3 regions of the Rhodococcus sp. MT28 genome follow, and region 3 is predicted to be linked to each of the others. Evidence: riboswitches for the same ligand, from Rfam matches in the RefSeq annotation. Region 3 holds a riboswitch; each other region holds the start of a gene.
The links. Region 3 has a riboswitch for S-adenosylmethionine ahead of AC1Q6C_RS28290 (LLM class flavin-dependent oxidoreductase). Riboswitches for the same ligand answer to the same signal wherever they lie in the genome.

Region 1 (10,306 bases), on a different contig from region 3:
TTGCGACTCACTTTCACAGTTCACGGATACGTCGATCCCTGGATCGGACACCCGACATATTTGTAAGTGAATTCTAGGTAAGGTCTCGTCCTGCGTCTTCGTTTTCACGAAGCCGAAGCGATAATTCGCGTTCATGACAGCAGAAACAAGAACTGAATTCTAGGTTGCAACCGTTCAGCGAATTATCAGTCCGATGACGTCTTCGACGTTCCGCTGGGCCTCTGCGAATCCGATCCGGCCACTGGTCCACAGCGCAAGGGCCGTCAACATCGTGCCGCCTATTGCCACGGCCGCAACCCTCGCCGTCTCGGCCGGGACGCCGTCCATCAACTCGAACAGCATTCTCCGATGTGCCGCTGCGCGCAGATCCAACGACTCGATCACGAACTGATCCGAGGACGAATGGAGTTCGATCTCCAACCGAGCGAAGTAGGGCCTACGCTCGAATGCCTTCATCTCGCGGCGATGAAGTGCCAGAACCCGCTCGTACGCGTTGTTCTCGCCACCGTCTGCCCGCAACTTCTCAGGACGACGGACCGATTCGAGACCGCTCCACGCCGTCATCGCCGCAGCCAGAAGTTGCTGTTTGGTCGGAAAGTAGCGATACAGCGTTCCGAGTGCGACGCCTGAACGCTCCGAGACGTCTTTCATCTGGATTCGATCCGACGGCATCTCGGCCAGCATCTCGACCACCGCCGCGGTCAGTCGTCCTCTCCGCTCGAGTTGCCCCACCGACATGAGGTCGACGTCCAAGGGAAACTCGTCGCTGCGCGCAGTCACGCGCGTCACGATAGTTCAGAATCCTGACCGCAGTGCCGGGTTGCGAAGTTTCATCGTAACCCCGATATCTAATACACGGATTAATCAACTGCAGATCGCGCTAGGGTTAGTCCATGACTGACCGGACAACCGATGACCAGCCAACCGTCGGCGTGCTGAACTTCTGGTCGTTCATCGAACTGGCCAACAAGCGACTGGCCACCGAACACGGCTTTCGCGACCAGCTGGCCACCGAGGTACTACTGACACTCAATCGGGCTTCCAACGTGGTCACCTACGATCTCGAGTCGTCGATCCACCGCCCTCGCGGCTGGTCATGGTCCTCCTTCAGGCTGTTGTTCGTCACCTGGCTGGCCGGTCCGATCGAGCCGAAGGCTGCCGCCGAGCTCACCGGCATGAGTAGGGCAGCGGTCTCCAATCTGTCCAAGTCGCTGCTGGCAGACGGATTGATCGATCGTCGGCCCACCGAGAACGACGGCCGTTCCGTCCAGCTGTACCTGACCGACAAGGGCCGAGAAGCCATGGTCGAAGCCTTTCGCGAGCAGAACGAACGCGAACACGCCTGGGTAAGCGTCCTGAGCGAGGCCGAACAGCGAATTCTTGTCATGCTCCTGGACAAACTGATCACCAACCGCAGCCAGTTCGACGTACGCGGACGTAACTGACATAGACCCCAACCCCCTTGGAGGGTTGCGCTCATCACATCATTTTAGTTAATGTGTTTACTATCTGGTGGAGGTGAGCCAGGCAGAACAGCACAGAAGGAGTCCCGTCATGGCGTTCTATCGACAACTCGGCAACATCCCACCGAAGCGTCACACCAAACACCGTGACGAGTCCGGCAACCTCTACTACGAAGAACTGATGGGAGAGGAAGGTTTCTCCTCGGATTCTTCGTTGCTGTACCACCGCGAGATCCCGTCGGCCATCGTCGACGCAACGGTCTGGGAACTGCGCGATCAGAGCACAACCCCCAACCATCCCCTCAAACCTCGCCATCTGAAACTCCACACGCTGTTTCCCGAAAGCACCTGGAACGAGACCGACGTGGTAACCGGCCGTCGTCTCATCCTCGGAAATGCCGACGTGCGATTGTCCTACGTCGTTGCGGCAGCGCCATCTCCCCTGTATCGCAACGCAATCGGCGACGAGATGGTCTACATCGAATCTGGCGAGGCGACCGTCGAGACCGTCTTCGGTGCACTCGAGGCCAGTGAGGGTGACTACGTCCTGATCCCGATGTCCACAACGCATCGATGGATCCCCAAGGGTGACAAGCCACTTCGTGCCTACGCCATCGAGGCGAACAGTCACATCGTCCCGCCCAAGCGCTATCTTTCCCGCTTCGGCCAGCTGCTCGAGAACGCACCGTTCTGTGAACGAGACCTGCACGGACCGATCGCGCCCATGATCGCCGAAGGAACCGACGTCGAGGTACTGGTCAAGCACCGAACGTCGGCGGGCATCGTCGGCACCCGAATGGTTTATCCCACGCACCCTTTCGATGTCGTCGGCTGGGACGGCTGCCTGTACCCGTACACCTTCAACATCTCCGACTACGAGCCGATCACGGGCCGTGTTCACCAACCGCCGCCGGCGCACCAGGCGTTCGAGGGGAACAACTTCGTGATCTGCAACTTCGTTCCGCGCAAGGTCGACTACCACCCCCTGTCGATCCCGGTGCCGTACTACCACTCGAACGTCGACTCGGACGAGATCATGTTCTACTGCGGCGGTGACTACGAGGCGCGCAAGGGTTCCGGCATCGGACAGGGTTCGATATCGATTCATCCCGGCGGCCACGCCCACGGACCACAACCCGGCGCCTACGAGCGGAGCATCGGCGCCGAGTTCTTCGACGAGCTCGCCGTGATGGTCGATACGTTCCGGCCCCTCGAATTGGGTGAGGGAGCCCTGGCCTGCGAGGACGAAGCGTACGCCTGGAGTTGGGCAGGGCGGGGGCCTCGGCAATGACGATCATCTCCCCACTCCTGCGTGGCCTGTGCGACGACGCAGCACTCTTCCCACCCGGCAATGCTCCTCTCGCCGAGGCAATTCCGGCCCACGTCGCCTACCTGCAGGCGGATTACGACGCACTGGTCGGGCCTTTCGTTTTTCCCGCGCCGCGACTGGGCGAACTGGCTGCGTACGTTTCAGCGGACAGCCCGGTGACGCTGAGCCTGACCGTGCCGGCCGGCCCATCCGATACGGCGGCCGCACTCTCGAACGCGCTCGTCATCCCTGGTGTTCACGTCGCCGCCGTCGAGGTGGGAATTCCTGACGGGTTGCACGCCGATGCGGCCTTCGAGGAACTCTCTCGTGTCCATGCCGCTCATCCCGACGTCGACATTTTTGTCGAGGTGCCTCGAGGTGATCGGCGCGCGGGCTATCTCACAGCTCTCGAAACTGCCGGGCATTCCGCAAAGTTTCGCACCGGCGGGATTGTCGCCGAGGCGTACCCGAACGAGGAAGAGCTCGCCGATGCGGTGATATCCGTTGTCCGAGCGAATATCCCGTTCAAGGCGACTGCGGGACTGCACCACGGTGTGCGCAACACCGATCCGGAAACAGGCTTCGAGCAACACGGCTTCCTCAACATCATGGTGGCCGTCGACGCGGCGAGGCGGGGCGCCGATCGTTCGGAAATTGTTGCTGCACTGTCTCAGCGCGATGGAAAATCGATCGCGCAAGCCCTGGCCGACCTCACCGAGGACGAGGCCGGCGAGGTGCGTCGCCGATTCCTCTCGTTCGGTACCTGCAGCATCTCGGACCCTCTGACCGAGCTGGAAGGCCTCGGGTTGATCGTCCGCTCCGACAAAACCGAAGGAACTCTCGTATGACTGTCACGACCATCGACATTCCCGCCGACTCACTGTTCGGTCTCGACAATCTGCCGTACGGGGTCTTCTCCCCCGCGGGAGGGTTACCGCGTGTCGGTGTGCGCGTCGCCGAATCGGTGGTCGATCTCGCAGCGACACTAGGTGATTCCGTCTTCTCCGAACCGACTCTGAACGCGTTCATGGCTCAGGGACGAGATCAGTGGGTATCGGTGCGAAACCGGATCACGGAGCTCGTGACTAGCGAAATAGACTCGAATGCAGTGTTTTCCGTTGATTCGGTGACAATGCATTTGCCGATCGCAGTGGCCGATTACGTCGACTTCTACGCCTCGGAGAATCACGCAACCAACCTCGGGCGGTTGTTCCGCCCGGACGCAGCCCCCTTGATGCCGAACTGGAAGCATCTTCCCGTCGGATACCACGGGCGCTCGAGCACCGTCGTCGTCTCCGGCACCGACATCGTTCGTCCCTGCGGACAGCGGAAGGCACCCGATCAGGAAAGCCCGGACTTCGGACCGTCCCGGCGCCTCGACATCGAAGCCGAGATGGGGTTCATCGTCGGAACTCCCTCGAAGATGGGCGATTCCATCACCCCGGACGAATTTGCCGAGTACGTCTTCGGCGCCGTCGTCGTGAACGACTGGTCTGCCCGAGACATCCAGGCGTGGGAGTACGTGCCCCTCGGTCCGAACCTGGGGAAGAGTTTCGCGACCTCCATCTCACCGTGGGTCGTACCCTTGCTCGCTCTCGAAGCAGCCCGAATCGACACTCCGGTGCAGGATCCCGAACCGCTTTCCTATCTGCGTGGTGAAGAGAAGTGGGGGCTGGACATCGACCTGGCCGTCGAATGGAACGGTCACGTCGTCTCCCGGCCGCCCTACGCCCAGATGTACTGGTCGCCTGCGCAGATGCTCGCGCACACCACCATCAACGGCGCAGCAGCGAGTACCGGCGATCTCTTCGCGTCCGGAACCATTTCCGGACCGGACAAAGATCAGCGCGGCGCCTTCATCGAGCTGACGTGGGGCGGCAAGGAACCCGTAGCTGTGGGCTCCGAGACCCGTACCTTTCTCGAAGACGGCGACACCATCGCCATCTCAGCCACCGCTCCCGGCGCCGGCGGATCACGAATCGGCTTCGGGGATGTTCACGCTCGGATCCTGCCTGCAACGCAAACCGAAAGATAGTGATTGACAACTGTTTGATTCACGCTGATCTGATGTCCGGAATTCCTTGCCTCACGATTCTCCGAAGATAAGCTGGACTAACCATCCAGAGCGATCGAGAGTCCTGGCTCCGTGACGTCGCAGCAACCCCCTCTGCTGAGGTGCGGGTGCTTTCTGCCAGGTCCGATGGAGGACTCGTGCCAGGCGATCGACCCCGTACCTCAGTGGGGACAGCAGCTGTCATCGTGATCGTGGGTGGTGGACCCCGCGGGACCGGCGTACTCGAGCGGATCCTCGCTCACGAATCGGTGAACGCCGATCCCACACCGATCGACATTCACGTTGTCGACCCGTATCCGGCAGGCGCCGGCCGTATTTGGCGAGGCAGCCAGGCGCCGCTTCTGTGGATGAATTCGACAACAGCGGACGTCACGATGTTCACCGACGAGACCACCGCCGTGATCGGCCCGGTGCTGCCGGGTCCGACCCTCGCGGAATGGGTCGCCGAGCGCTCGGCTGAGCTTGCCGAATTCCCAGAAATCGCAGCAGAAGTTCCGACGATCACCCCGTCGTCGTTTGCATCGAGGTCACTGCAGAGCCGATACCTGAACTGGGTGTTCGAGACTGCAGTCGACTCCGCGCCAGCGCACGTCGACGTTCGAGTTCATCGACGATCCGTGGTCGACATCGTGAACGTCGGCGAGACACAGACGGTTCATCTGGACGACGGAGCTGTCATCGACGCGACGACCGTCCTTCTCGCACAAGGGCACCCCGATGCGTTGCCTGCCCCACGTGAAACCGCGCTGACCAGCTTCGCGTCCGATCACGGGTTGACGTATGTGGGTCCGGGCTACACTGCCGACCTCGACGCCGATGTCATTCCCGAAGGCGAACCGGTTCTGATCGCCGGACTCGGGCTGGCTTTCGTCGACTGGATGGTTCTCCTCGCCGAGAGCCGTGGCGGCATCTTCGAACGCGGTGAAGACGGCATCCTCACTTACGCTCCCTCGGGTCGGGAACCCCTGTTGTATGCCGGATCTCGTCGCGGAGTGCCGTATCACTCCAAGATTTCGTACTCGATCGCTGACGCACGGCCACCGCTACCGCGGTTCTTCACCGCTGATCTCGTTCCCGGCGACGGACCGTTGGATTTCCGAAACGACATCTGGCCCTTGGCGTCGAAAGAACTGGCAGGCGCCCACTATCACGAGCTGTTCGCATCTCACCCGGATCGGACAGTGGGCACCTGGGAGGAGTTCGACGCCGAATTCGCCTCGCTGGCCTGGGGATCGCCTCGATTGCATGAACTGGTCGAGAACGCAGTCCCGAAGCCGGAAGACCGTATCGATCTCGAGCGGCTGAACCGCCCACTCGGCGGTGAGCGCTACGACGGGCTTGCCGAGGTCCAATCCCGGATCACCGAATACATCTCGGCAGATGTCGCGCGGAGGTCGGACCCGTATTTCAGCGCCGACGCGGCTGTCTTCTCAGCGCTGCTGTCGACGTACATGACCGTCGGAGAATTGTTGCGGCGCGGCAGAATCCCGGCCGAATCCGTCGCCAAGGACGTCGAGGGTTGGCTTCATTCGTTCTTCAGCTTCATCGCCAGTGGTCCGCCACCCGAGCGACTGGAACAGTTGATCGCCCTCAACGAGGCGGGCATCGTCCAGTTCCTCGGGCCGGATTCGGTGTTCTCCACCGAGATCGACCCGGCAACGGGGGCTGGGATCTTTGTCGCGCGCAGTGCGTCGCACACCGACATCGTGGCCGCGAACACCCTCGTCGAAGCACGCTTGCCGGTTGCGTCCATCAGCGCGAGCGGTGACTTGCTCCTGCGGACGCTTCACCGTCGGGGCGAGGCAGTCGAACTACGTGCCACCGCCGACAGTTCGGCGAAGCTCGCGGTCGACGGCACGTCACGAATTCTTCTTCAGGACAACACTGCTCATCCTCGCCGCTTCGCCGCAGGGCCGTGGGTTGCAGGCCACAACTGGTCGGCGGCTTTCCCTCGTCCCCGTACCAATGCAGGGTTCTTCCGGCATAACGATGCCCTGGCGGCGGAGATTTTGGGCGCTACGCGCCTGTGAGCGGTTAGGGAGTCCTGGGACTCCCTAACCGCTCACAGGGGGCTGTCCCCTAGCTGAACACCAACTCACCCTCGTCAACCGCGACGGTGATACTGCCGCCCTCTTCGAGGAGATCGTCGAGCAGCATGTCGGCGATCTTGTCGTCGACCACACGCTGAATCGAACGACGCAACGGGCGAGCCCCGAACTCGGGTTGATGCCCGTGCTCGGCGATCCAGTCCACCGCGTCGGCAGTGAACTCGATCTCGATGCCCTTGGACTGCAGCCGCTTCCGGCTGTCGTCGAGCAGCAGATCAGTAATCCGGTGCAGTTGCTCGGTGTCGAGCTTGCGGAAGATCACGATCTCGTCGATACGGTTGAGGAACTCCGGCCGCATCGATTCGCGCAACCTGGCCATCACGCGGTCGCGCAGTGGCTTCTCCGCCGACTCTGCGTCACCCGTGGTGAAGCCGAGTCCACCGGACTTGCTCGAGATGATGTCCGAGCCGAGGTTGCTGGTCATGATCACGACGGTGTTCTTGAAGTCCACCGTCCGACCCTGACCGTCGGTCAGACGGCCGTCGTCGAGCACCTGGAGCAAGGTGTTGAACACGTCCGGGTGTGCCTTCTCGATCTCGTCGAGCAGGATCACCGAGTACGGGTTACGACGCACCTGTTCCGTGAGCTGTCCGGCCTCGCCGTAGCCGACGTATCCGGGAGGAGCACCGACCAATCGGCTGACCGTGTGCCTCTCACCGAACTCACTCATGTCGAAGCGCAGCATCTTGTTCTCGTCTCCGAAGAGTGTGGCAGCCAGAGCTTTTGCGAGCTCCGTCTTGCCGACGCCAGTGGGTCCGAGGAACAGGAAGCTACCGACGGGACGATCCGGATCGCTCATACCGGTACGGCTACGACGCACGGCACGCGCGATTGCGCGAACGGCGTCATCTTGCCCGATGACACGACCGTGCAGTTCCTCTTCCAGACGGCGCAGGCGATCTTTCTCTGCCTGAGTCATCTGGCTTGCCGGAATACCCGTTGCGCGAGCGACAACTTCGGCGATTTGTTCAGCGGTCACGTCCGGCGTTTCCTCGGAAGGAACCGAGGATCCTGCCTTCTCGAGACGCTTTGCGACGCCGTTGATCTCGTCACGCAGGGTCGACGCCTTCTCATACAACTCGTCGGCGACGGCTTTTTCCTTGTCGCTCTCGAGCTGCTCGAGACGCTGCTGCAGCGCAGCGGTGTCTACCGTGGCCGTCTTCAAGCGAAGCCTGGCGCCGGCCTGATCGATCAGGTCGATTGCCTTGTCCGGCAAGAACCTGTCGCCGATGTAACGTGCCGACAGCTCCACCGCAGCGGTGATCGCCTCGTCGGTGTAGTGCACCTTGTGGTGATCCTCGTACCGACTGCGCAGTCCGCTCAAGATCGCGATTGCGTCCTCGATCGACGGCTCTCCGACCTGTACGGGCTGGAAGCGCCGCTCGAGCGCGGGATCCTTCTCGATGTTCTTGCGGTATTCGTCGAGCGTGGTGGCGCCGACGATGTGCAGTTCACCGCGAGCGAGCTTGGGCTTGAGGATGTTTCCGGCGTCCATCGCACCGTCTGCGCCGCCTCCGGCACCGGCGATGGTGTGCATCTCGTCGATGAAGACGATCAGCTCGTCCTTGTGTGCGGTGATCTCGTCGATCACCTTGGTCAGCCGTTCCTCGAAGTCACCGCGGTAACGGGTACCCGAGACCATGCTCGAGAGTTCGAGCTGGACGATCTTCTTGCCCACCAACGATTCCGGGACATCCCCGTCGACGATGCGCTGGGCGAGACCTTCGACGATGGCAGTCTTGCCGACGCCGGCCTCACCCACCAGGACCGGGTTGTTCTTGGTGCGGCGGGAGAGGATCTCGATGGTCTGTTCGATCTCGTCGGCGCGGCCGATCACCGGATCGACGCCGCCGTTGCGGGCGCGATCGGTGAGATCGATGCCGTACTTGTCGAGCGTCGGTGTGGTGGACTCGTCTTCGACTGGACCGGCTGCGGGATTCTGAACCGCTGCCTGCAGCTTCTCCGGCGTGATGCCGGCCGAAGCGAGCAGACGACCCGGAACATGATCGGGGTCACCGGCCAGGGCGATGAAGAGATGTTCGGGGTCGATGTACGTCGATCCCAGGGCTCGGGCCAGTTGATGAGCCTCGAGTAGAGCGGTTTTCACGGCACTGCTGAGCGCAGGAGCAGAGTAGGCCCCCTGCTCACGGCCTTGTGGCAGCCGCAGGTCGACGGCGTCGACCACGGATTTCGGGTCGGCTCCGGCGCGCTGCATGAGCGTGCGGACCGGATCCTGCTCCGCCATGACGCGGAGAACGTGCAGTGCATCGAGATCCGAATCACCGCGAGCAGCCGCTACACGTGCAGCGTCAGCCATGAGTTGCTGGGTGGCCCTGCTCATGAGCCGGGAAATATCGATGCGACCGGGACCCTCGGGCCCGAAGAATGCTGGCATTCCGAAGCCTCCTTGCAGAAAGTTGAGCGTTACTGACTCAATTAACGTGCATGGGGCTCGATCAATTCCCGCGGCCTCAGATTTGTTTCAACACCTTCGGGCCACAGATCGTTCTCAACTACCGAAGGATCCGGTAGATCGACCGACCGGGTACGCCTCGACGTGCATGATCACCGATCCCTCGCAGGGACCACTCGCGATGTCGGTACGCCACGAACCTTTCAGACTGCCATCGGGCTGAGGTGTGTAATACGCCTCGGAGTGCGCCGGTGCCCACACCTTGGGCACGCCTTCCCCCTGGTAGCAATCCCACTCCCAGTCATAGGGGTGCACCCAACTGGTTCCGTCCCAGGTGTATCGCGCAGGCTGCGGCAACGTCGGATTGGCGGGAGCCGGACCGCCGACCACTGTGGCGATACAGACTCCGCTCGAGCAATCCGTCTCGAACGTGTATGTATCGGAGAAATCCGGCTCCCACTGGCTGGCGGCCAGACTTGTGCCCGTCTTGGTCGCGGCAAAACGCTTGAGCGAGTAATCACCGGACCAATTCGCATCCGCAGCCCCCGCGGGCATCGCTCCGGCGACAAACCACGTAGCAACGAGAGCAACCACCAACAATGACTTCCGCATGCGTGAAGTGAATCACAAGCTATGTCCGAATTGTCGGATACTGACCACAAGAACACCGACGACGATCAGCACCAGCGAAACCAACGGCAACGCTCCCGCACCCCTGTCCGCCAAGATCAGCCCGCCTACGACGCCGCCCGCTGCGATCGCCGAATTGAAGATCGTCACGAAAACCGATTGCGCAGTGTCCACAGCGTCGCCCGTCGTATCCGCGAGCGCCGTCTGAAGGAGAGTGGGAGCGCCTCCGAATGCCACACCCCACGCCGCAACGCTGAGTGCGATCACAGCGAAGCTGTCACCGCCGACGCCCAACGCCGTCAAAGCTGC
Region 2 (10,306 bases), on a different contig from region 3:
GTCTTGCCCGATCTTTGGTCGAGCACGGCATTGTCGCGCCGCTGTACCTGAGCCAGAACGACGGAACCTTGATGGACATCGAGTACGCGAGGCGTTATCCGGTGGCGACTTTCGCTTCGGGGCCGACCAACTCCATGCGAGGCGCCGCTGTGCTGTCCGGTCTGGCCAGCTGTGCGGTGATCGACATCGGAGGTACCACTACCGACGTGGGCGTATTGACCAACGGTTTCCCGCGAGAAGCCACCACGGAGGTGACGGTCGCCGGGGTACGGACCAATTTCCGTATGCCGGACGTCTTCTCGATCGGTATCGGTGGTGGTTCGCTGGTGGATGCAGACGGACTCACAGTCGGACCCGAATCTGTGGGATACGAATTGGGTTCACGGGCACTCGTATTCGGCGGTGACACGTTGACGGCCACCGACATAGCCGTCGCGGCAGGCTTGGCCGACGTCGGAGATCGCAGTGCGGTGGCGCACCTCGACCGCGGCCTGGTGTCGACGGCACTCGACCGGATCTCGCGCCGAGTCGCCGACGCCGTGGAACAGATGCGGACCACGTCGGATCCACTTCCCGTTGTGGCGGTTGGCGGGGGATCGGTACTGCTGGAGCGTGAACTCCCGGGCCTGGGAACGGTGATTCGTCCTGAGCGCTTCGATGTTGCCAATGCGATCGGCGCTGCGATCGCGCAGGTCAGTGGTGAGGTAGATCGAGTCGAAGCGGTGCGGGACGGGCACCGGCAGGTTTTTGCCGACGATGCTCGCCAGGAGGCGATCGATCGGGCAGTCGCCGCAGGCGCACGGCCCGAGTCGGTGCAGATCGTGGAGTTCGACGAGGTCCCGATTCCGTATCTGCCGGGCAACGCAACACGTATTCGAGTGAAGGCAGTCGGTGACTTGGCACTTCACAGTGGTTTGGTCTCCACCGGTCAGGAGGGCTCACGATGAGTTGGACACTACGAACGGCGGATCTCGACGACCTCGCCAGGGGCGCAGCCTTGTTGGGCACCGGCGGCGGGGGAGATCCGTTCGTCGGCAAGATGTTGGTCACGCAGGCGCTCGGTGAGGCCGGTGAAATCACGATTCTGGATCCGGAGGAGCTCGACGACGACGCGTGGGTGATCCCCGTCGCGCAGATGGGTGCACCGACCGTCGTGGTCGAGAAGATGCCGCGCGGAACCGAACCCGAGCTGGCGCTGATCACATTGGAGAAGCACACGGGGCGAACTGCAGATGCCACGATGCCGATGGAGTGCGGCGGGATCAATTCGATGATTCCGTTGCTGGTGGCAGCGCGGCGCGGACTGCCGGTTGTCGACGCCGACGGGATGGGACGAGCCTTTCCTCAGCTCGAGATGGAAACCTTCTCGGTGTACGGGATTTCGGCGAGTCCGCTCGCCATGGCGAACGAGCACGACGAGGTGGCGATCTTCGACACCGGAAGTGACAACAGCAGATTGGAGGGCCTCGCCCGCGGGGTGACGTCGAGGTTCGGTGGGATGGCGCACATCGCGCAGTACTCGATGACGGGTGCAGATGTGAAGCGGACGGCGATCCCACGGACTCTGTCGTTGGCCATGACCATCGGCCGGTCCATCAGACTTTCACGTGAGCAGCGGGTGGACCCGGTGCGGGCGCTTGTCGACAGTCTCGCCGACACGCTCTACGGATACGGGCGAGTTCTCTTTCACGGCAAGGTGATCGATGTCGACAGGCGAACCGATGAGGGGTTCGCTCGCGGTTCGGTGCGGATCGCCGGCGTCGGAGACGAAGAGCTGGAAGTTCAGTTCCAGAACGAAAATCTGATCGCCGTCCAATCCGGAGTGATGGTGGCGATCGTGCCAGACCTGATCTGCATCGTCGAGGCCGATACCGCCGAACCCATCACCACCGAGGGCTTGCGGTACGGGCAGCGCGTTGCGGTCATCGGGATCGCGACCCCACCCATCATGAGAACCCCGGAGGCACTGGCGGTCTTCGGCCCGGCTAGCTTCGGGCTCGATCGCCCGTTCCTGCCGGTGGAGACACTCGAGCAACCTGTACTGGCAGAATAGCGAGCCGTGAGCAGGCTGCACGCGGTCCGGGAGGCCGACCTCGACGCGATCGCAGCGGGGGCGGTGGTCCTGGGCTGCGGCGGGGGCGGCGATCCACGCTTGTTCGTGGAATTGCTGCGTCCACTGATGACGTCTACTTCGGTGGAGGTCATCGCGCCGGACCAGTTGCCGGAGGAGGCATTGGTGATGCCGGTGGGAATCGTCGGATCGGCCCTGGCTTTGGAGGAGCAATTGCCCTCCGGGCGTGAGTTCGCAGATACTGCAGCAGCTTTGACGCGCTGGACCGGGAAGCGTCCGACCGCGGTGATGACTTTCGAAGGCGGTGGACTCAACGCTCTCTCCGGCATTGCGGCGGCGTTGGCGTTGGGAATTCCCGTGGTCGACGCGGACCTGCTGGGTCGAGCGATGCCGCGGCTCGATCACTTCTCTCTCGCCGCAGCCGGGTTGGAATTGTGCCCGGTCACACTCGCCCAGCCCGGCGGCCTCATTACCGTCGTCGACGGAGTGGATGTGCTCGGCGCCGAGGTAGCAGTGCGGTCGTTGATCGGGAGAACCAGCGGTTGGGGCGCTCTGGCGATCGCGTCGATCGATGCGCGGACGGTGCAGGAGGCGTGCATTCCGGGAACTCTCTCCCGAGCACACGAACTGGGTCAGCACATCGGGGCACTGGGCAGTTGGCAGGAGATCGCGGAAAGCTCCGGGGCCCTGGTAATGGGGACTGGCCGGGTGCGTGCGGTCCGTCGTAGTCGTCCGGACACCGGCGATCGTCGGGGCAGCGTGATTCTCGAACACGATTCTGCGGTGATACGAGTCGAATTCGAGAGTGAGTTCCTGACCGTCGCGTTGGACGGCGAGATGATTGCAACGTGCCCGGACATCGTGACGTTGCTCGACGTGCGGACCGGCGCCTTCGTCTCGTGTGAATCCGTGCACCAGGGGCACGATGTGGCCGTGTTGGTTCTTCCCGGTCCACAGTGGTGGGCGGAAAAAGTGGGCAGATTGAAAGTTGTCGGCCCGCGGGCATTCGGGATCGACCACGACGCAGTGCTGATGGAGGCGCGATGAGCGCGAGTGTTTCGGCGTTGCTGAACAACCCGGCCTTTGTCGGGCTGTATCGACTTGCCGGGGAGGGTGATCCCGTCGTGACGACAGTGGGAGCACTCACCGGGGAATCGGCACAGTCGGCCGAGGCCGTGTCGGGTGCGGCGAGTTCAGGATCAGTTCTGGTGATTCTCGATCGAATCGACATCGGGGAGTGGAGATTCGACGCTCTCCTTCGGCGCACAGCGGCGACCGGCTGCCAGGTGGTCGCTGTGCACAGCGCTGCGGCGGAGGATGCGAATCTCTCGTTGCTTGCCGATCGGCTCGGACTGGTGGTGCTCGGAGTATCCGACCCGTGGCAGTTCAGCGTGGATCTTCGTGATCTTCTCTCGAATTCGCGGGCGGTGATGGCCGACGCAGTACTGCGGGCGACACACGCGGGCCAACGAGCCGGAGGAAGCGTCGAGAATCTTCTGTCGGTGCTACTGAACACCTTTCAGCGTTCATTCTTTCTCCTGGACACGTCCGGACGTCCGATGACCGGCGCCGACCTGTTGTCAGACGCTGATCGAGCAGCTGCCGGTATGTTGTCGGGTCGCGGGGCGCCCACCACGGTCGAATTGGACTCCGGCGCGGTCCTGATTGCGTGCCCGGTGATGTCCGGCGCAGCCCGAGAGCCCTGGCTGGCGGTGCTGCTCCCGGTGCGTCAAAGCGTCGAAGAGGCTTCTCTCTCAGTGGTTCTCGACGTGGCCTCGTTGGCTGCCGGGCACCGACTGGCCGTTGCGCGCATGGTCGACGAGCGTGAAGCGCGCCGGCGTAGCGCGTTGCTCGGTGAACTGATCGACACGTCAGCAGACGCCACACCCGGACTGCTCCGGCGCGCACTCGACGCGGGTTGGATGCTGGACGGATGGCACATCGGCATCAAAGTCCTGGCGGTCGGTGAGGTCGACCTGGTGGCAAGACGCAGCGAGGTTGCAGATGCTCTCGCCGCCGAGGGAATCGACGCCAATGTCGTGGAACAGGCTGACGGCTGGGCGGCGTGGACGACTCTGCCAGGTGAGCCGCGACCGGAGGCGATCACCAGGATCGCCGAGTGCATCCGTGCAGCTCAGGCCAGGTTGGAACCCACGATGGAGACCTGGGTAGGTGTGGGACGCGCACACGACGGCCCGGCCGGAATCGGTTCGTCCCTGTCGGAGGCCGGGGATGCCGCTCGGCTCGCCGGTTCCCGATCTCAAACAGGTCGATTCCTGCACGTGGACCGCCTCGGGCTGGCGCAGTTGCTGCTGGCGTGGACGCGAACCGACACCTTCCAGCCTGCGGCCGCAGCATTGCTCGCACCGCTACGCGATTCCAATGGAGAGTTGCTCGAGACTCTGTCGACGTACCTCGACGAAGAATCGTCTCTGGCTCACACCGCAACCCGAATGGGGTTGCACCGCAACACCGTATCGAGTCGGATCGATAGAATTCAGCGCCTTCTCTCGGTGGATCTCGCAGATCCGGAAACGAGACTCGCGCTCCACCTTGCTTGCCGGACCATCGCGCCCTGACGGAGATCTTCGCGGCTTCGTCTTGACAAGCACGGGAGGTTCCTGCCATCCTCGTTGCCAGGTCACGAGTACCAGTGTTCAGCCCCGGCTTGCTGGTCGGCAACCCTCCTCCGCGGTGGGGTGCTCCGGGTGACGACCCGGCTGCGTTCGAAAACGAATGCGGCAAGCGCGGACTCTTCCGGGGCCATCTCCCGACGAACGAGTCCTTGAACGTGAGGATTGTCTTCGATGACTGCTGTATTGAGTGCCGACACCTGCTGCACCACCGCGATTGCCAAGGTTTCGGGTGCCGACCTGCAGGTTCCATTGGTTCAGGGTGGCGAATGCTCCTACGCCAACTTCGACTACGCCGCGAGTGCGCCGGCATTGGCCCAGGTCACCGACCGTATCGCCGAGTTGCTGCCGACATACGCCAGCGTCCACCGCGGTGCCGGCTACGCGTCCCGGATCTCCACGCTCACCTACGAGAACGCTCGTGAATCCGTTGCTCGTTTCGTGAACTGTGCCGACGATCAGGTTGTCGTCTTCACCCGGAACACCACCGATTCGCTGAACCTGCTTGCGCAGTGCGTCCCCGGCAGCACCGTCGTCCTCGACGTCGAGCATCACGCAAACCTGTTGCCGTGGAACGACGCTCGTATCGTCACCGCCGCAGACACCATCGAAGAAACGATCGAGCGTCTGATCGGTGAACTGTGCACCAAGCCTGCCGCGCTGCTCGCAATCACCGGGGCCTCCAACGTGACCGGTGAGATCCTGCCGATTGCACGTTTGGCTGACATCGCTCACCGTTGCGGCGCACGTATCCTCGTCGACGCTGCTCAGTTGGCTCCCCACCGTCGCATCGACCTGCAGGAATGCGGCGTCGACTACGTAGCGTTCTCGGGCCACAAGCTGTACGCGCCCTTCGGCGCCGGCGTTCTCGTCGGCCGCCGTGACTGGCTCGACGAAGCTCAGCCGTACCTCGCCGGCGGCGGCGCCGTGCGTGAGGTGACCATCGCGTCCACCGAGTGGGCTTGCGCGCCCGCACGCCACGAGGCGGGTTCCCCCAACGTGCTCGGTGCGGCTGCCATCGCGACCGCCTGCGAAACCCTGCACGCCCTGGACTTCGACGTGATCGCCGAGCATGAGAAGGCGCTCACCGCCCAGCTCACTGACGGCTTGTCCGCCATCGAGGGCGTCTCACTCGTGCGACTGTGGAACGACGCTCCTGACGCCGTCGGAATCGTCACCTTCACCGTTGACGGATTCGAAGCGGGCGAGATCGCCGCATTCCTCTCCGCCGAGCACGGCATCGGAGTTCGCGACGGTCGCTTCTGCGCACATCCGGTACTCGCGCGCCTCGGCCTCTCCGGCGGTGCAGTTCGCGCCAGCCTCGGCCTCGGTAGCAGCTCGGACGACGTGACGCGGTTGGTCGACGCCGTGAACATCCTGGTTTCGAATCAGCGTGATTGGAAGTACGCGAAGACGGCAGGTGCGTGGAACCCTGTGCCCGAGACCCGCCCCTTCCTCGGAGCCGCAGACGACAATGCCGGCGCAGCCGAGTGCGTCTGAGCTGAGCTCGGTCCCCGAAAACTCGAACGGACAACTAGCATGGCAGCCATGGCACCAGCGGATTTTCCCGCCACCCCTTCGAGAGTGAGCATCACTCTCGGTCAGTGGTGCCGTCGCCATGTCGATCTGTGCCGCACCTCTTCAGGAATGTGTTCGAGCTGACGATTCGTCTCGCTCATCCCATACTTTTCTGATTTTCGGAGGTCTCACATGTCTTCACTCGCTTCGCATTCTCTGCACGTAGCGGTCGAGTTGACCGGATTCGGTCACCATCCGGCCGCTGAGGGCGCACCCGGCAACCTGCCCATCATCGGCGGCGACTACTGGGTGGACCTCACCGAGGGTGAAAAGGCTCTCGATTTGGCTTCATTCCCTACCAATGTGGTTCGGATTCGCGCTGCGGATCTGCGTGAGGCACAGCTCGAACGCGCACGTATACGCGCTGCCGTCGCCGAAGAAGGACGCGATCCCGACAGCGTCGCAGTGCTGGTCGATCTCGAGATTCTGATCGCGCCGGAGGCTCGCTCCGCTCGTAAGGAGCTTGCGCAGTTGGACAGCGCGTTGACCTCGCCGCGGGTTCCCGTTTCGCTTCATTACGTCGGAACGCCTTCCGGTCTCGGCAGTTTGATCGCCGATATCCGAGCTGCGGAGGTCGCCGACGGCGTTACGTTGCTGCCTCTCGCATTGCCTCGAACGCTCGAGCATCTGGTGGACAGCACCATTCCGTGGCTTCAGGATCGCGGACTTGTCACACCGTCCACCGCAGTCGACGAGGTTCTCGGGCGTTTCGGACTGCCGCCCCGTCAGCGCACGCTTGCATCCTGATCGTCACCGATTGCATCTGCGTACAGGTGGAACAGCGACGGTAATTCGTCGGCACCGTCCACCTGTGCCAGAAGCGTCCAGCACTGCGCAGTGATCGACCGAGCCCTCGTGCCGATCCAGTTGGTGGGCAGTAGTTCCGGCGGCAACAGCGGATCCGGTTCCATGGCTCGCGTGAATTCCGCCGCGAGTTCGATGGTCATCGTGACAGCATCGGTACCCGGACTGTTCTGCAGTTTGTGCAGGCGTGCGGTCGCTACGTCGAGTAGCCGTTCGTATCCGTCAGCGATCTGGTCCAGTGGCCACAACTGCGCGGCAATCTTCACGGGGTCTTCGAGAGTGCCCACTTTCAGATCTCGAGTGGTGAGAGAAGACAGGTGCTGTTCGACGTCGAGTTCGGCGGCCGCATCGCGAATATACGGTTCCCAGGCGTGCGGCGAGACGTACAGACCGCCCTGGACGAGCGCGCCGCCGAGATAAACGACCCTGGTGCGCAGCGCATCTCGCGCTTTCCGTGACGACTCCGGAATTGCGAATCCGGCCAGGTGCCAATACCCGTCCCACGGCGTCACAGTGTCGCGGTCTTGTCGATAGGCCAGCCGAACGAATTCGACGTCGGGTTCCATCTCGCGCAGGGCTTTCGGCGTTGCTCGTAGCGTGGCCTGCCGCCCGCGACCTTCCTGAGTGAACTTCCCCTCGGTGACCAACCGCTTGATGCACAGCCGAACCTGTTGATCAGTTTTGCCGAGGGCGTCGGCGGTGGCATAAAGGGTGCGTCCGTCGACAGTTCCGTCCGTGCGCAGTAGTCCCTCGATCAAGATCCTCGTGGGTACATCGACGTCCCTGTCGGTCATCGCCATGTCCTTTCCTCACTTCTCGACATCTTCGCCCACAACTGTACTATCGAATGCAATACGATCGTTTCAAATTCGTACGTTAGGGCGGGAAGATGGCAGCGGAATCGATGAGCGAGGGCAAGAGTAAGCCTCGTTTACGCAGGTGGATGGTTACTTCCCTGGCGGTGGTCGTTGTTCTGATCGCGACTCTGGTGGGCTGGACGCTGTACCAGAACACCTATGACATCCGTGAGGAAAAAGTGACGATCACCGGGGGATCGGTGCCGCTCCAGGGAGTCCTTGCACTGCCGGAACACGGTGACGGTCCCTTCGGGCTCGTGGTTTTCGTCCACGGAGACGGCCCGGTCGATGCAACACATGAGACGTTCTATCGACCGGTGTGGGAGGCGTTCGCAAAGGCGGGGTACGCGTCACTCTCCTGGGACAAGCCGGGGGTGAATGGGGCACCGGGCAATTGGCTCGACCAGAGCATGGACGATCGCGCGGCAGAAACGGAAGCGGCAATCGAGTGGGCGCGGGGACGTTCGGATATCGATCCGTCTCGGATCGGTCTGTGGGGTGCAAGCCAGGCAGGGTGGGTGATGCCCAAGGTGGTGAACCTCGACCCGGACGTAGCGTTCGTCATTGCCGTGGGTCCCGCGATCAACTGGCTCCAACAAGGCGAATTCAATACCCTAGCCGAACTTTCCGAGAGAAATGCGTCGGCCGACGAGTTCGAGAAAGCGCGGGTCGATCGTGCGAAGAACTTGGATCAGTTGGCCCGTGATGCATCGTTCGACGATCTCGTGGCCTCCGGCGAGGCCGACGGTCTCACCGAAGACCGGTGGAACTTCATCCGAAAGAACTACCTCTCGGATGCGCGAGCCGATCTCGAAACCGTGAAGGTTCCGGTGCTCTTGATCATCGGCGGACAAGACGTCAACGTCGACGTGGCTGATACCGAAAGGGTGTATCGCGAATTGTTGGACACTCCAGGGCAATTGGTGGTCAAGAAGTACCCCGACGCTACGCATTCGATCGTGGACAAGGATCTCGAAGACTCGGAAGTGAGGTCCGCTCTGGTGGCCGTCCTTGCTCCCCGTTCGATCTTCGCTCCCGGCTATCTAGCGGATCAGACTGCATTTTTGGAGGGAATTCATGGCTGACGGAATCACGGTTGTCGCACTGGGTGGTGCCGGTGCCATGGGCTCGGCAGCAGTTCGTCTGGCCGCAACATTGCCGGGAATCGGCAAGGTAGTAGTCGCGGATCGCGATATCGATGCTGCGAAGCGTCTTTCAGTTGAACTGGCGCAGGCGTCAGCGGAAGTCGAGGCGCGCAGCATCGACGTCACGGACGGTCGCACGCTACGTGAATTGCTTGACGGCGCAGACGTGGTCGTCAATACGGTCGGACCGTTCTTCCGTTTCGGCGTCGGCATTCTCCAGGCAGCGATCGAGACCGGGACTCACTATCTCGACATCTGCGACGACTGGGAGCCGGCCGTCGACATGCTGGAATTGGACTGTGCCGCGAGGGGAGCCGGAATCTGTGCGGTAGTCGGCATGGGCGCAAGTCCCGGGATGAGTAACCTCCTGGCCGCGATGGCAGTCTCGCGATTGGACGTGGTCGACGATCTGTATACAGCCTGGCCGGTTGATGTCGAGGGCGAGGACGAGTCGGTGGACACATTGAGTGCAGCCGCCGTTCACTGGATGCAACAGATCAGCGGCCAGGTTCCGGTGGTTCGTGCGGGGCGAATCGTCAACGAAGAACCGTTGCGTTCCATCGCACTCGAACTGCCCGGCGGACGTCGGGGGAACGCTTACGTGGTCGGGCATCCGGAGCCGGTGATGTTTCATCGGACCATCAATCCTGCGGGGCATTCGGCAAATCTGATGGTCATCACACCGGAAACCGTGGCGTTTCTCGACGTTCTCCGCGCCGACATCGACAAGGGGAGAATCGATCTCGACTCGGCCGCCGAAGAATTGGGCAAGCCTTCGCTCGGACGGATGATCCGTGCTGCGCCTCGAATGCTCACGCGCGCCGGCCACGGATCCCTGCCGTTGTTCTTCGCCTCGGCGACAGGAATGTTCGACGGAAGAGCGATGCGCGTCGTGGCCCGGATTGCAGACGATTCACCGGTGTCGGAGTTGCTGTCGGACATGGCCGGTGCAACCGGAATCCCCTTGGCGCTCGGCCTTGCTCAGGTGGTGTCCCGGCTCGCCGACGGAACGATTTCGGATCGGATCGGTGTGCACTCACCCGAGAGCGTCGTCGACCCGGAAGTTCTGTTCACTGCGCTGGCGCGGTTGTTCGATCGAACCGACTGGAGTGAGATCGTCACCGTCGAATCCGAGTTCCGCTAGTCAGTTCGCGGCGTGTGATCCGATGCGACTGCGGATTTCGGTCTCGACGCGATCGGCGTCCTTGGGGCTGAACG
Region 3 (10,306 bases):
CGTTGGCGATCAGCGCGGCCGTACCGATCGGGGCAAGGCGAATGATCCACCACAGGACCTTCTGGACGATCGCGAGCAGTGACGCGTTGAACTCGAGGAACGGAGCAGCCTTGGGGCCGATCTTCAGCGCCGCGATACCGATTGCGCCGGCGATGACGAGCAGCTGCAGGACGTTGAAGCTCAGGGATGTGGTTGCTACTCCCTCTGCGACGGAAGTCTTTGCGCCCAGCCCCAGGAAGTTGTTCGGAACCAGTCCGGTGATGAACGCCCACCACGAGCCGGAGCTCTTGGGTTCCTTCGCTGCTTCGGCGGCGACGTCGGTCCGTGAACCGGGATCGGTGATCAGGCCGACGATGATGCCGATGATCACAGCAATGAAAGCGGTGATCGCGAACCAGAGCAAGGTCTGCACGGCCAGGCGAGCTGCATTGGCGACCTGGCGCAGGTTGGCGATGGAGCTGACAATGGCGGTGAACAGCAGCGGGATCACCGCAACGGTGAGCAGCTTGACGTAACTCGAGCCGATGGTCTGCACGGTGCCGACCAACCAGTTGACGTTGCCGTCGGCCGCATCAGGCATTGCCCGGGCGACGAGACCGATGATGACACCGAGTACGAGACCGGCGACGATCTGCGGTCCGAATGCCGTCGCCCAGGACGGAAAACGGGACGTGGACTTTTCCGGCACGCCGGTGGAGGTGGAGCTGGGCATGACTATGCCTTTCGAAAATCAAGGGAGCGAAACGCAGCGCGGCACCAGAGGCCGGGCAGATTCGAAGAAATGTTTCCTGGTACGCGTCAGGTCAGAGCGAGCGCGTACACATTGCGCTCGCCTGCAGGCGAAGGTCGACGTAACGCCGACTGGTCAGGAACAACACTGTCCACACACTACTCGCAGCTTCAACTACTCGATCCCGAGGGTCGCCGCGGGAGTTCGCTTCGTGTTCGTCGGGCGTGCCCCGATCAGTCACTGTTGGTCGGTTGACTAGTCTCGACGATCAGTAGGTGCCGCACCGGCGCCTACGCGTCGGCAAGCGGAAGCGAGAGACCGATGAGCGTTCGGAATGCCGAGTACCCGCGTCCGAAGCATTTCCTGGTGCACCTCAGTGACACGCATCTGGTGGCTCAGGGGGAGTTGTACGACGCCGTGGATGCGTCGACGAGATTGCGGGAAGTGCTCAGCGGGATCGTGGCCTCGGGCGCACGCCCGGATGCACTGATATTCACCGGCGACCTGACCGACCAGGGACACCCCGACGCATACGCGGAATTGAAAGCCATCGTGGAACCCGTGGCAGCCGAGATCGATGCGCAGGTCGTCTGGGCGATGGGCAACCACGACGACCGCCCTACGTTCAGATCTCTGCTGTTGGGCGAGGACGCCACCGATCATCCCGTCGACAACGTCTACGACCTTGACGGACTGCGGGTGATCACCCTGGATTCGTCGGTTCCCGGGCATCACTACGGTGAGATAACGGATGGCCAATTGGATTGGCTACGAGCAGAATTGGCGGTGCCGGCGCCCGACGGAACAATTCTGGCGCTGCATCATCCGCCTGTTCCGTGCATTCAGGATCTCGCGGTTCTGGTGGAGTTGCGCGATCAGTCCCGGTTGGCGGATGTCTTGCGTGGCAGCGACGTCCGGGCGATTCTTGCCGGGCACCTGCACTATTCGACGACGGCGACGTTCGCCGGCATTCCGGTTTCCGTGGCGTCGTCGACGTGTTACACCCAGGACTTGAACGTGGAAGTCGGTGGTCAGCGTGGTCGTGACGGGGCTCAGGGGTGCAATCTGGTGCACGTGTACGACGAGACAATTGTTCATTCGGTCGTTCCACTCGGTGCGCACGTGACGGTCGGTGAGCCCGTCGACGCGGCCGAGGGTGCTCGGAGGCTCAGTGCTGCCGGCATTCGAATCCTCGAGAGCGAAAAGGCGGCACGCTCGATCATCTGAGGCCGCAGGCGGTTTCCGGCACCCACGCGCAGTTCTGGGTGATTGCCGGGCTGTCGCGTACTCACTACCGTCGAGGTAGGTGCAGAGCTCCAGCAACAAGGACCGGCTAGCTGGACGGCAACCCTTCATGCCGATGGGGTGCCCCGGAATCACACCTGGCGATACGCGCGGTGCGTGTCGCAAGCGGCAGTCGCCACGAGAACCGTCAGTCGGGTGCTGACGGTTTCTGCGGTCGGCACTGTGCGCTCCCGAGTAGTTCTCGAACAGGAGTATGCGTCGATGACCTCCACCCCCTCCTCTCATCTTGCTCCGTTGCATCTCGCCGTAGCGCTGGACGGTGCCGGTTGGCACCCTGCAGCCTGGCGAGAGCCGCACTCGCGCCCGAGTGAGCTGTTCAGCGCGTCGTATTGGACTGACGTGGTGACGACCGCCGAGCGTGGTCTGCTCGATTTCGTCACCATCGAGGACAGTCTCTCGGTGCCGGCCAACCCACTCGAACCCGTCGACGACGCGGTTGATCGGGTGCGCGCTCGGCTCGACGCACATCTCGTGGCCGCCCGACTGGCACCGATCACGAGCAACATCGGCTTGATCCCGACCATCACCACCATTCACACCGAGCCGTTTCACGTGTCCAAAGCCGTTGCCACGCTGGACTACACCTCGCGCGGTCGCGCCGGATGGCAGGTGAAGGTTTCGGCGTCGGAATCCGAGGCAGCACAGTTCGGGCGCCGCGACATCCCAGCGCTCACCGATGCCGACCGTCAGTCGATCGTTTCAGGCATCCTCCCGGACTTCGTGCGCGCGCTGTTCGACGAAGCTGCGGAGGCAGCCGACGTCGTCCGGAGACTCTGGGACAGTTGGGAGGACGACGCCGAGATCCGTGATGTGGAGCAGCGCCGATTCATCGACCGGGACAAGCTGCACTACATCGACTTCGAGGGAAAGTACCTCTCGGTCCGTGGACCGTCGGTGACTCCGCGCCCGCCGCAGGGGCATCCCGTCGTCACCGCATTGGCTCATCAGCGGGTCGCGTACGAGCTGGCGGCGCGGACGGCCGATCTGGTGTTCGTGACGCCGTTCGACGACGAGCAGGTCACGGCAATCCTGGGTGAAGTGCGAGCAGCCGAAGAACACGTGCAGCGCACCGGCGAACCGCTTCGGGTCTTCACCGACATCGTCGTATTCTTCGATGCTCCGGAAGAAACCGGAAAGGAACGGCTCGCTCGCCTCGACGCGCAGGCCGGCGCCGAATACCGTTCGGACGCGCTGACCTTCACCGGCACCGCGGCTGAGTTGGCAGATCTTCTGCTCCGGTGGCAGCAGTTGGGAATCGACGGCTTCCGGTTGCGGCCGGGCGTCGTCGTGGACGACCTCGACGCGATCGCAGGTGAGCTGGTGCCTGAATTGCAGCGACGCAACGTATTCCGCACCGAATATCCGCAGACGAATCTTCGCGGACTCCTTGGTCTACCCATCGACGTTCCCAACCGCTACGCCGCCGGCACTCCGGCCGCCTGACAGACGAGGAATAGATTCTCATGAGTTCTCAGAAGCGTAAGCAGGTCATCCTGGGTGCCTACCTCGGCGGCGTCAACCATCACACTGCATGGTGGGATCCGCAGGCGGGCAGCCAGATCGAGTTCGATTCTTTCGAGCACACCGCTCGAACCGCCGAGCGTGGGAAATTCGACTTCTTCTTCCTCGCCGAAGGCCTCGCCCTTCGTGAGCGTGCGGGACAGATTTTCGACCAAGACATCATCGGTAGGCCGGACACCTTCACGGTCCTTGCATCGTTGGCGGCAGTAACCGAACACCTCGGATTGGCCGGCACCATCAACGCCACGTTCAACGAGCCTTACGAGCTGGCAAGACAATTCGCGACGCTCGATCAGTTGTCCGGAGGACGTGCCGCCTGGAACGTCGTCACCTCGTTCGACGCATTCACCGGCCAGAACTTTCGTCGCGGCGGATACCTGGATCGTGCGCAACGATACGAGCGTGCGGAGGAGACCGTAGCGCTGGTGCGTCAACTCTGGGATTCGTGGCGAAGCGACGACATCGTGGCCGACAAGGCATCAGGGCGTTTTCTCGCGCGACCGGATGCCGGTGAATTCGCTTTTCATGGATCGCATTTCGATGTGAACGGCCGATTCACAGTGCCGCGTAGCCCGCAAGGGCGCCCGGTTATTCTGCAGGCCGGGGTGTCGCCGCAGGGGCGCGATTTTGCTGCCGGCAATGCCGACGCGATCTTCTCACCGTACGGTCAGTTGCCCGAGGCGGCCGATTTCTATCGCGATATCAAAGCACGTGCCGTTGCGGCCGGACGTGACCCGGGTGACATCAAGATCCTGCCGTCGGCGAGTTTTGTTCTCGGCACCTCGGAGGCAGATGCGATCGAGAAGTACCGAGAGATTCGCGACCAGCAGGTCACCGGCCAGACCGCTTTGGTTCTGCTCGAACAGATCTGGAATCTCGATCTGTCGAAGTACGACCCCGAAGGACCACTACCCGATATCGCTCCGGATCCCGAGGCTCCGCCGATCATCCAGGGCCGCGCCTTCATTCACCAAGATCGTTTCGCGACCGTCGCAAAACTGCGCGCGGTAGCGGAGAGCAAGAAGTTGAATCTGCGCGAAGTGGTGATCGATCAGTTCGAGCGTGGACCGATCGTCGGTACACCGCAGCAGGTTGCCGAGAAAATAGATTCGTTTGTCAGCAACGACGGTTCGGATGGGTTCATCCTCGGGTCGCACCTTGTGCCGACCGGCCTCGACGAGTTCGTCGACGACGTGGTGCCGCTGCTGCAGGATCGAGGTGTTCTCCGCAGTGACTACGAAGGAACGACGTTGCGTGACAATCTCGGTCTGCCCATTCCGGTGCAACGGGAGCATGTGACAGCACGCTGATCGACCGAAGTAGCAAGGGCCCAGCCGAAATCGGCTGGGCCCTTGTTTCGTCTAGGCTTCCCAGGGCGCCGGGATGGGGTAGTAGCTCTCCAGGAACTCCGTGATCTTGCGTGTCCGAAGTTCCAGATCGATCTCTGGAGCGCTGCCGTCGTTGAGGCAGAAGAAGTCCATGGAGCGCTTGGCGAGCAGTGAGTCCATGTCGCGCAAACCGGCCTTGACCGTCGTGTCGACGTATTTGACGGCGGCGGACTTCTGCACCACCGACCGTCCACTCATGAGCGTGTAGTAGTGGTACAGCGAATTGGTCACCGAGATATTGGAACTCGCGCGGAAGGTGCTTGCTGCAGTGGCCGCGAAGTCTTCGGCGAACTCGCGTTCCATCTCGGCCATCACGCTCTTGCGTAGTGGCGTCGCTGCGTGCTCCAGATGTCTGGTGGTCATCAGACCGAAGCGGTCCTGCAGCAGACGGCGGTTGACGCGGGCCGCATTCTCGAACCCGCTGCGGTCGTTGTCGTTGTGTCCCAATCCGATTCTGGTGTCGGCCTCGATGAACATGCTGATCCCACCGGGGGAGAAGAACATGTCAGGGCCGACGGGGCGACCGAAGAACATGTCGTCATTGGAGTAGAGGAAATGCTCTGCCAGACCCGGAATATGGTGCAGCTGGCACTCGACAGCTTGAGAATTGTGGGTGGGCAACACACTTGGATCGGCGAAGAACTTTTCGCTGGGCATGAACGTGACTCGCGGATCGTCGGCAAGCCAGTCCGGACGATCGGAATCGGTTGCGACGAAGATCCGCCGGATCCACGGCGCGTACATGTGGATAGATCTAAGTGCGTATTTGAGCTCGTCGATCTGACGGAAGCGCGCTTCTGATTCGTCGCCCTCGCCGACGATGTAGTTCTGCATGCGCTTGGCGCGCTGAGCCTGAAACTCTTTGGAAGAACCGTCGACCCAGGAAAAGACAAGATCGATATCGAAGCTGATATCGGAGGCATGATCGGCGAACATGTTCTCGATGGTCGGCCAGATCCGGCCGAATCGCTCGACGGTTCCTCGGACAGCTTCTTCGGGGAGGACGGTTCGTCGTGTCAGTGAGTTCTCGACGGGTAGGACGATTTCTTCGTCGGAAATCGACCACAATTCGATCTGAACGCCGATGTTCGCGCCGTAGTTCATACCGCTTGCGACGTGAACCCTCGGACGGAACAAGCGGAAGATCCGTGACTTGTTGGTTTTCGACAGGGCACCGTCCGCGACAAGGAGCGCTGGACTCTTCTTCGCGTCGACGGTTTTGGAATAGAAGGGTGCGTTTGCGCATCCCTCGACAAGTGCCTGCCGCAGGTTCTTGCGTTCCGTCCAGCTGACCGCGATGACCGGGCGCTCGTCGTTTCCGCGGACGAGTAGATACTCGATTCCTGCGGCGTCGAGGATGTCGCGGATGAAGAGGAGATCTTCGACCATCGCTTCGAGCGGCGTGGTGGTCGTGATCGCGAGGGCAAAACGATTCTTGAATCGGACGGTCTCGGGTAGCTCGCCCATCCGTGCGCGTGACGCGGCCGACGCCGGCTCCACAGGATTGGGGCTGTCCTGCTCCGGAGGTACGAAGTAGATGTCGTGCGGAGCGGGAGATTCTGTAATGGGATGCCTTCCGATTCTGATCCAGCTGTGTATCTGTCGCCCCCGACGCTGCGAGAGCGTGGTGGCGACGAGCTCAGTCTATGCCGTCGGCGCCGAAAGTCGGACATGAGTGACGGGGATGGGTAGCGCGGGGCGAGTCGGGTACCCCGAGGACCGAAGCGAGAGTGAAGGAGGAGAACCGATGCGTGTGAAAGCGATGGTCGGAACAGGCGCGATGGCGGTTGCGCTGGCCGCCGGCCCAGTTGCGACAGCGTCTGCGGAGCGAACCGAGGCAGCGGGGTCGGAGGGTTCACCGGAGATGCTGACCTGCGAGGTTGTCTTCGATGCACTCGAAGACATGAGCCCGGAATGGACGGAAGAGGGGATCGATCAGGTCGAAGACTGGTGTGAGGCGATCACCGGCGAAGAAGACTGACCGTCAGCCGCGCGAGATCACTCGTCGCGACAGTCGCCACCGCCCGTCTTCGAGTTCGAACTCGTCCGCGTAGCTCCCGACGCCGCTGAGTTCGGGCGACGTGGCTGTGTCGACGTAGAACGTCCACACCGCATCCGCGCGGGCTGTCGTTTCCGAGGTCACGTCCACGGCGATCGCCGTGGTGACGTGGCGTGTGAATGTGCCCGGGCCTTGTATGCCGGCGGCTCGACGCTCGACTACTCCAGCAGCAATTTCTTCGCGGCCACGTCGTACCTGTGCGGGGATACCGCGATCGGGGTTGGCCGGCATGTTCCATTCGGCCTCGCGAGTGAACTGCTCCACGTAATCCTCGACCGAGCCGGTATCGGCAAGATGCGCGATGCGAGCGAGCGTTGAACGAATCTGTTCGGCAGGGCCCTCGGGTTGCATGCTGTCCTCCGTAGACGTGGGTGCGGCAGATCGCACGCTACAGCTCATGACGACAACGACGACGGCCTCGTCCCAGTGAGCGGCAATATTCTCCGGCGAGGGAGCGGCGAACTTTGAGATCACCTCGAGTTCAACCGTATTCGAGCCCGCAGCGTAAATGATTGAGTGTTCACAGTAGGCAGCGCCATGACGACTGCCGCGCCCGTAGGCTTGACCGACTCACAGGAGATCGCCATGTCCGTCACCGAACTCGAACGTGTCACCCAGACCCCGGAGCAGATCTACGCTGCCGGCGGAATCACTGTCCACAAGGTCGGTGAGCTGATCGGCGCCCGCATCGACGGCGTACACCTCTCGGGGGATCTGTCCGAAGAGACCGCCTACGCGATCAACTATGCGCTGGCAGCGCACAAGGTTGTGTTCTTCCGTGGGCAGCATCATCTCGACGACACGTCGCAGTACGAATTCGCCGGAACCCTCGGCACCCAGACCACCCCGCATCCGACGGTGAAGTCCAGGGGCGACAAGCTGTTGGTGCTCGACCGAGCCGCCAACAGTTGGCACACGGACGTGACGTTTGTCGACCGCATCCCGAAAGCCTCGATTCTGCGAGCGACGACCATTCCCGAGTACGGCGGAGCGACCACGTGGGCGTCGACCACCGCCGCGTACGACCAACTGCCGTCTTCACTCAAGGTCTTGGTCGAGAATTTGCGGGCCGTTCACACCAATGCCTACGACTATGCCGAGGTTGTCGATCAGGCGAACCCGGTAGACGCGCAGCGCCAGGCCTACTACGCCGAATTCACCCGTGAGATCTACGAGACCGAACATCCGGTGGTGCGTATCCATCCGGCGACGGGGGAGAAGACCCTCCTGCTCGGTCACTTCTTCAAGGAGTTCGTCGGGCTCAAACCGTCGGAGTCGGTAGCTCTTTACCAGATCCTGCAGGCACGAATCATCAAGTTGGAAAACACTGTTCGATGGAACTGGTCGGCCGGCGACCTGGCGATCTGGGACAACCAGGCGACTCAACATTACGGTATCGCCGACTACGGGACTCAGGCGCGCAGTGTGCACCGAGTGACATTGGCCGGCGACGTCCCCGTCGACGTCCACGGCGAGCAGAGTCGAATCCTCCAGGGTGACGCCGCGGAGTATTCGATCATCGCGGACATCGATCGGCTTCCCGGCTTCGCCGCGAACTGATCAGTCGTGCTGCGGGTGATCCGGCGGGAACATCTGTCCCCATGAGTGACTGCACGCTCGGCACGTCCATTCCGGGGTGTCCGGTCCCACGACGCAGCCAGTTACGGCGAGCCACGGTAGGTGATCGAACGGATGGACCGGCATCCCCGGTGCACACTGAGCGGTTCTGTGTGCACCGCAGAGTGGGCACGACGGATTCTTCGCCAGCATGTAGTCGATGAAGTTGGTGTGCCCAGACGTGGCCATCCTTCCGGTGCACTTGCGGCACAGGACGGCTGGGTAGTCGTCACCAGGTTCAGCCTGCCTGAAGATCCGTGATGCGGAATGAAAGTGAAGGCGATCGCTGCTGTTGAACTTTCGCAACGGCATCGGTGAGCTGCAACCTGTGCAGTTGCCCCGCTCGTTCATCAACGTTCGGGAGTGGGCAGCTGTGGACGTCGGATCCAGCGTGTCGATGTCGCCGAAGTAGTGCGCATAGTGTGACTGGCCGGCCGTGAGAATCCGGTCGGCCAGTGCGTCGTCGACCGGCCCAGGATCCGTGGGAAACGTGATGGACCATCGTTGTTCGAGTTCTGGAACGGTGGGCAAACCGTGGAGTTCGTACGGGCGTTCATCGACTTCCATCGGCGACGTGCCGTCGAAGGGCGCAGCCACGGTCTCGATGCAGAGCAGCGTGCGAGGAGTGGTATCGAGAACCGTGACCAGCAGGTCACCGATGGCCATCTTTCCGTGCATGATCCAGGGATCGACACGGGCTCGGGGTTCGAGAAACGCGACCACGGCATCGATCCATGGCGTGCCGAGTGCGATGAATACGTGCTGACCGGAGCTCCGCGTGATCATCGGACGATTCTCGCAAGGGCTGCCGACAGCGTCAGGCTTTGACCACCTTGCGCCCGAGCAGCGATGCAACCAGTCCGTCCACGAAGGTCGCTTGCCGTCCGAGGGGATCGGAATCCGCTGCCGCGACGCTGCCGATCGAAATCGATCTCGTCAGGCCGGTCTCGCTGATGAATTCGGCGGCGAGGTGCGCTTCTCGGAATGTGAGGCCGCCCAGATGTGTCGTGTCGTCGACTCCGAGAACACGTCCGTCGATGATGTCCATGTCGAAATGGACGTGGACGCCGTTCACACCCTGGCCCGCCGCGGCGAGGACGCGAGGCATCAAGGCCGCCATGCCATGGCGATCGATCTCGTCGATCGTCACCAGCAATACCCCGTACTCGTCGAGTGCGCGCTTGTGATCGACCGTGGCGTTCTTGACGCCCACCAAGACGGTGTTCTCCAAACTGGGGCCGTGCAGATCCGCCGCCGACGACAGCAATTGTTCGATGTCACCGTGTGAAGCGAAAATGATTGCACCCAAATCGGTTCCAGGTTCGGTGGCGATCGGAATTCTGGTGTTCTGCCAGGCTTCGGCAGTGAGCCACAGCGGCAGCGTTGTGAGATCCGCAGCGGCATTCTCTGCTTGAATGCAGTCGAAACCGATTCCGGACATGTCCTCACGTAGACCGTGATCGAGGAGATGGCTTGCCAGGCCGGTAGTTTCGAGGTCGATCAATTCGACGGTCGCATTGGCATCGATCGGTTCGGTGCCCAGAACGTATCGCTTTTCGACGTAGGGCGATGTCATCGCCATCAAGAGCGCGCCGTAATCGATCGTGAAGTCGACGGTGCCACCCAGTCGGTATTCGTCACCTGTTTCTCCGGCGTCGACGAGGAGGTGATCGCTACTGGCGCTGA

Region 1: another riboswitch for S-adenosylmethionine. It lies ahead of AC1Q6C_RS03315 (FAD/NAD(P)-binding protein); the one in region 3 lies ahead of AC1Q6C_RS28290 (LLM class flavin-dependent oxidoreductase).
Region 2: another riboswitch for S-adenosylmethionine. It lies ahead of AC1Q6C_RS22630 (aminotransferase class V-fold PLP-dependent enzyme); the one in region 3 lies ahead of AC1Q6C_RS28290 (LLM class flavin-dependent oxidoreductase).

What each region holds. Positions count from the first base shown of each region.
Region 1 covers NZ_JBXAFD010000001.1:690,331-700,636, forward strand. Annotated here, with positions in the region: gene AC1Q6C_RS03285 (ABC transporter substrate-binding protein) at 1-1, opposite strand, end outside; gene AC1Q6C_RS03290 (TetR/AcrR family transcriptional regulator) at 175-789, opposite strand; gene AC1Q6C_RS03295 (MarR family winged helix-turn-helix transcriptional regulator) at 894-1,445, shown strand; gene AC1Q6C_RS03300 (homogentisate 1,2-dioxygenase) at 1,555-2,754, shown strand; gene AC1Q6C_RS03305 (hypothetical protein) at 2,751-3,620, shown strand; gene fahA (fumarylacetoacetase) at 3,617-4,807, shown strand; SAM riboswitch class I at 4,886-4,979, shown strand; gene AC1Q6C_RS03315 (FAD/NAD(P)-binding protein) at 4,984-6,876, shown strand; gene AC1Q6C_RS03320 (ATP-dependent Clp protease ATP-binding subunit) at 6,926-9,349, opposite strand; gene AC1Q6C_RS03325 (Rv2253 family sensor-like surface protein) at 9,464-9,979, opposite strand; gene AC1Q6C_RS03330 (hypothetical protein) at 9,992-10,306, opposite strand, start outside.
Region 2 covers NZ_JBXAFD010000006.1:23,231-33,536, forward strand. Annotated here, with positions in the region: gene AC1Q6C_RS22610 (hydantoinase/oxoprolinase N-terminal domain-containing protein) at 1-947, shown strand, start outside; gene AC1Q6C_RS22615 (S-methyl thiohydantoin desulfurase family protein) at 944-2,053, shown strand; gene AC1Q6C_RS22620 (DUF917 domain-containing protein) at 2,060-3,118, shown strand; gene AC1Q6C_RS22625 (PucR family transcriptional regulator) at 3,115-4,650, shown strand; SAM riboswitch class IV at 4,711-4,825, shown strand; gene AC1Q6C_RS22630 (aminotransferase class V-fold PLP-dependent enzyme) at 4,879-6,204, shown strand; gene AC1Q6C_RS22635 (LLM class oxidoreductase) at 6,415-7,029, shown strand; gene AC1Q6C_RS22640 (DNA-binding transcriptional regulator) at 7,008-7,886, opposite strand; gene AC1Q6C_RS22645 (alpha/beta hydrolase family protein) at 8,030-9,028, shown strand; gene AC1Q6C_RS22650 (saccharopine dehydrogenase family protein) at 9,021-10,232, shown strand; gene AC1Q6C_RS22655 (PH domain-containing protein) at 10,233-10,306, opposite strand, start outside.
Region 3 covers NZ_JBXAFD010000010.1:82,779-93,084, reverse strand. Annotated here, with positions in the region: gene AC1Q6C_RS28300 (dicarboxylate/amino acid:cation symporter) at 1-712, opposite strand, end outside; gene AC1Q6C_RS28295 (phosphodiesterase) at 1,052-1,957, shown strand; SAM riboswitch class IV at 2,036-2,149, shown strand; gene AC1Q6C_RS28290 (LLM class flavin-dependent oxidoreductase) at 2,132-3,478, shown strand; gene AC1Q6C_RS28285 (NtaA/DmoA family FMN-dependent monooxygenase) at 3,499-4,866, shown strand; gene AC1Q6C_RS28280 (stealth family protein) at 4,918-6,411, opposite strand; gene AC1Q6C_RS28275 (hypothetical protein) at 6,692-6,925, shown strand; gene AC1Q6C_RS28270 (nuclear transport factor 2 family protein) at 6,929-7,477, opposite strand; gene AC1Q6C_RS28265 (TauD/TfdA dioxygenase family protein) at 7,589-8,563, shown strand; gene AC1Q6C_RS28260 (hypothetical protein) at 8,564-9,406, opposite strand; gene AC1Q6C_RS28255 (alanine racemase) at 9,438-10,306, opposite strand, start outside.